2 regions of the Pseudoalteromonas sp. 19-MNA-CIBAN-0066 genome follow, and region 1 is predicted to be linked to the other one. Evidence: predicted binding sites of a transcription regulator. Region 1 holds the regulator's gene; the other holds the start of a gene.

Region 1 (2,409 bases):
TGCTTGATGAGCCCTTTGCTGGCGTGGATCCTATTTCAGTACTCGATATTAAAAAAATTATAGAACACCTTAAAAATCGTGGTATTGGCGTACTAATTACCGACCACAATGTAAGGGAAACCCTTGATGTTTGTGAAAAAGCCTACATTGTTTCTCATGGGGAGCTAATTGCATCTGGTACTCCTGAATTTGTATTAAACGATAAAACAGTACGTGATGTTTATTTAGGCGAGCAGTTCAAACTGTAATATTTATGTTATTACTATAAGCATCTGCTAAGATTAATCATATCAATTTATAAGGATTGTTAGAGATAAATGAGGCAATCATTACAGCTGCGCATGGGCCAGCAACTTACAATGACTCCGCAACTGCAACAGGCTATTCGCTTATTGCAGCTTAGTACCTTGGATCTCCAGCAAGAAATACAAGAAGCACTTGATAGCAACCCATTACTTGAAGTTGATGAACAAGATTACACGGAAGAATCAGCAGGTAAAAACGAGCAAAAAGCAGATGACATTACTGTTAGCGCCTCTGCTGACGACACCCCAAGCGAGTATGAGCAAGATAGCGGTGAAGCACTAAATAAAGACACCATAAGCGACGACATGGCCATGGATGTATCATGGGATGAATATATGAGCGCAGCGCCTGCCTCTTCATCAGGGCCAATGCCTGAAGATGAATCTATTTATCAAGGTGCATCAACCGAAACCCTGCATGAATACTTAATGTGGCAATTACAGCTCACCCCTTTTAGCCCTACCGACGAAGCTATTGCCATAGCTATCGTTGAAGCCGTAGATGACTCTGGTATTTTAACCCTCAGTTGCGAAGACCTTTTAGCAAGCTTTAACCAAGAAACTGACGACGAACACGAAGTAGAACTAGATGAAATAGAAGCAGTGCTAAAGCGCATTCAATTATTTGATCCTGTTGGTATTGCAGCTCGCAGCTTGCAAGAATGCTTATGCATTCAATTAAATCAATTTGATAAAGACACCCCTTATATTAACGAAACAAAAATGGTGTTAACTGATCATATCGATTTACTCGCTGCTCGCGACTATCGTACGTTAATGAAAAAAACTAAGCTCAAAGAAGAAGAGCTTAAAGAAATAATGACACTTATTCATACGCTTAACCCTAAGCCTGCGGATACTATTGTCAGAGAAGAGTCTGAATACGTTATACCTGACGTGTCTGTTAAAAAAATAAAAGGCCGCTGGGTGGTAGAGCTAAACCCAGATAGCATGCCAAAAATACGTGTTAACAGCCAATATGCGGCTATGTCTCGTACAGTAAAATCCAGCGGTGACAGCCAATTTATTCGCTCGCACTTACAAGAAGCTAAATGGTTTATTAAAAGCCTAGAAAGTAGAAACGAAACACTCCTGAAAGTAACTAATTGTATTGTTAAGCAGCAACAAGCGTTTTTTGAACATGGCCCAGAAGCCATGAAACCTATGGTATTAAACGATGTTGCCGAAATAGTTGAAATGCACGAGTCGACTATTTCACGGGTCACTACGCAAAAATATATGCACACTCCACGTGGCATTTTTGAGCTTAAGTACTTTTTTTCAAGCCATGTAAGCACCGAAAATGGTGGCGAATGTTCATCAACTGCCATACGTGCCCTGATTAAAAAGTTGATAGCTGCAGAAAACTTAGCCAAACCATTGAGTGATAGCAAGATTGCAGATATATTGGCTGAGCAAGGAATTAAAGTAGCTAGACGGACAATTGCAAAATATCGCGAATCTCTGGCTATTCCCCCGTCGAATCAACGTAAAAGCTTGATTTAAGACGTACAACAAAGAGGAAAATGCTGATGCAACTAAACTTAACTGGTCGTCATGTAGACATTACAGACTCATTAAGAGACTATGTAAATAATAAATTTGCAAAGCTGCAAAGACACTCAGATCACATAACTAATGTGCATGTTATTCTCGATGTAGAAAAATTAAGTCAAAAAGTTGAAGCAACAATTTTTGTAAGTGGCGCTGAGCTATTTGCATCGACCGAACACCAAGATATGTACGCTGCCATTGACTCGTTGATTGACAAACTCGATCGTCAAGTAATTAAACACAAAGAGAAGTTTGCTCGACACTAACACTATGAAATTAAGCTCACTTATATGCCAGGACTGCAGCAAAGCTGTGGTCCTTTTTAATAGTAAAAAAAGAATTTTAGAATTCATCAGTGAACTCGCGCATAAAAAAATGCCGTATTTACCTCAGCAAGATATTCTCACTGCTTTATTGGCAAGAGAAAAGCTAGGTAGTACCGGTATTGGCCGAGGAATAGCAATTCCACATGGCCGTATGAGCGGGGCACAAGAGCCTCTTGCCTTAATTTTAATAAGCGAAACCGCTATTAATTTTGATGCAATTGATA
Region 2 (2,409 bases), on a different contig from region 1:
TTTTGATCGGTAACCGTTACACGTGCAGGCTCAAGCCCTTGCACAGCTGAGGCTATAATATCCACAACAGAGTCTACTTCTTCGCTGTTAAGCGAGCGTCCGCGTTTAAGCGTAAGTACGACCGTTGCTGATGGTTTTTTCTCTCTGCGGGCAAATACGTTTTCTTTTGGAATAGCTAACAGCACCTTGGCGCGAGTGATGTTATTTAGCTCTTCTATAGTGCGGGCAAGTTGTTGCTCTCGGCCATGCTTTAGGCGCTCGCGCTCTAAGCGCTGGCTTACACCAAAGCCCATGTCTTGCATTATTATGTCTGAACCAGAAGTAGGACCTTGATCCAAGCCTTCGCGAGTCATTAGTAATTTTATATTTTGGTATTCGCTTTCATCAACCGACACTACATTGCCATCTAGTTGATAATCTATTTTTTGCGCATCTAAAAAATCAAGCGTTTGAATTAGCTCTTCGGTGGGCATTTTACCTAATGGGCGCATATCTGGCTGACGTGCCCAAATAATCACAAAAATGGCAATTGCCAAACAAATCGCCAGTGCAATAACAAGGGTAACTTGACGCAATACATCAACACCGCTTAACGCACTTAAATAGCCCGACTTTTGTTCTTGTTGATCGTCACTATCGCTTTGCTCAATACCGCCACTAGCAAGTGCAAGATCTGTAGATTGATTAGATTGCGCCACAATTATTCTCCACTACCTGATTAAACAGGCATATTCATGATTTCTTTGTAAGCTTCAACAAGTTTATTACGCACTTGTACGGTCGCTTCAAATGCAACAGAAGATTTTTGCGAAGCAATCATTGCCTCTGCAAGCGATACGCTTCTGTCGCCCATTTCAACCGCTTTTACTTTTTGACCTGTGTCTTGCTGTAACTCATGCACAGTATTGAGCGCATTGCTAAGCATATCGCCAAATTGTGCTGATGACGTAGACTGAACTTGCGTAGGCAATTTATTAATTTGATTATTACGGCCCGCTTCTAAGGCCATTGATTGCATTTCTTGAAATACAGCGCTATTTTGAATTTTCATTATTTGTCTCTAACAATGCAGTTAACTCTTAAGGTTAATAAAGCACAAAACGTGCCACATAAATAAAGCTTTAAATACATGGTGTTACAGTTGGTTTTACTTAGTCAGAGTTTTGACAGCCCTAAATTCAAGGTGTTGAATTTAGGGCTTTTTTGAAGGTTATGCAGGAAGTGAAATACCTAAGTCGCGCATTTGCGCTAGTTTATAACGTAAAGTTCGCGGGCTAATACCCAAGGTTTCTGCTACGTCTTTACGCTTGCCTTGGCAACGCGCAAGTGTTTCTAAAATAATTCGATGCTCTTTATCTTTAAGCTCATCTTTATAACTGCCTGTATCTTGAGCGAGTAAATCTGATTTTTGCTCATTCGGTGTTTGATCATCAAGCTTTTCATCACCCGACTTTTCGTCATTAATAATGGCTGTTGTTTTACTATCGTAATAGGCGCTAGTTAACGCACTTTCACTAATTGCTGGCTCTACTACAAAGTTGCTTGGGGCTAAGTTTTCAATAAAAATAGCTTGCTCACTTATGCTGTTGCCACTGCGCAGTATAAGCGCACGCTGAATTACGTTATCAAGCTCACGCACATTACCTGGCCATGTATGGCTAAGCAGCTTTTGTTCAGCTTGCTTATCTAAAATAGCCAGCGGCTGCTTAGCTTTAATTAAATGGCGTTCAATTAAGTGCTTTGCCAACACAATTATATCGCCAGGGCGCTCGCACAATGGCCGCCACATTAGCGGAAAAACGTTAAGGCGATAATATAAATCTTCCCTAAACTGATTATTCGCTACCGCTTGTTTTAAATCACGGTTACTGGTTGCGAGTATGCGTACATCTAGCGTAATGGTTTTACGACTCCCTAAGCGCTCAACTTCGCGCTCTTGCAATACACGCAGTAGTTTAACTTGTAAGCCCAAATCCATTTCGGTAATTTCATCAAGTAAAATAGTACCACCCTGCGCTTGCTCAAACTTACCTGGGCATGCCTGAATCGCGCCAGTAAAAGCACCTTTTTCGTAGCCAAATAATGTTGCTTCTAGCATGTTTTCAGGAATCGCCGCACAGTTAATAGCCACAAAGGGCTTTGCAGCACGCGCTGATTTATCATGAATAAACCGCGCTAATACTTCTTTACCCGAGCCACTTGGCCCCAGCACCATAACACTGGCGTCTGATTTAGCTACCCTGCTTGCAAGCTCCAGCAATTGAATACTCGTTGGGTCGGCAACAATAGGGCCGTCGGTTTCTTTGGGTTTTTCGGGTAAATAGCGGCTCACCATATTTAATAGCACCTCGGGTGCAAATGGTTTGGCCATATAATCAATCGCGCCTAAGCGCATTGCCTCTACCGCAT

The links. The regulator sigma-54, encoded in region 1, starts transcription at its own class of promoters, with help from an activator protein. The targets are predictions, from matches to a motif close to GTTGGCACGNNNNTNGNNT.
Region 2: a site for sigma-54 is predicted at 1,092-1,110, ahead of fliE (flagellar hook-basal body complex protein FliE). Genes of this name have one in related genera too.

What each region holds. Positions count from the first base shown of each region.
Region 1 covers NZ_JBEONZ010000006.1:3,027-5,435, reverse strand. The annotation lists gene lptB (LPS export ABC transporter ATP-binding protein) at 1-248, shown strand, start outside; gene AAEZ18_RS05435 (RNA polymerase factor sigma-54) at 318-1,811, shown strand; gene hpf (ribosome hibernation-promoting factor, HPF/YfiA family) at 1,838-2,125, shown strand; gene ptsN (PTS IIA-like nitrogen regulatory protein PtsN) at 2,130-2,409, shown strand, end outside.
Region 2 covers NZ_JBEONZ010000001.1:238,780-241,188, reverse strand. The annotation lists gene fliF (flagellar basal-body MS-ring/collar protein FliF) at 1-698, opposite strand, end outside; gene fliE (flagellar hook-basal body complex protein FliE) at 719-1,051, opposite strand; gene AAEZ18_RS01100 (sigma-54-dependent transcriptional regulator) at 1,211-2,409, opposite strand, start outside.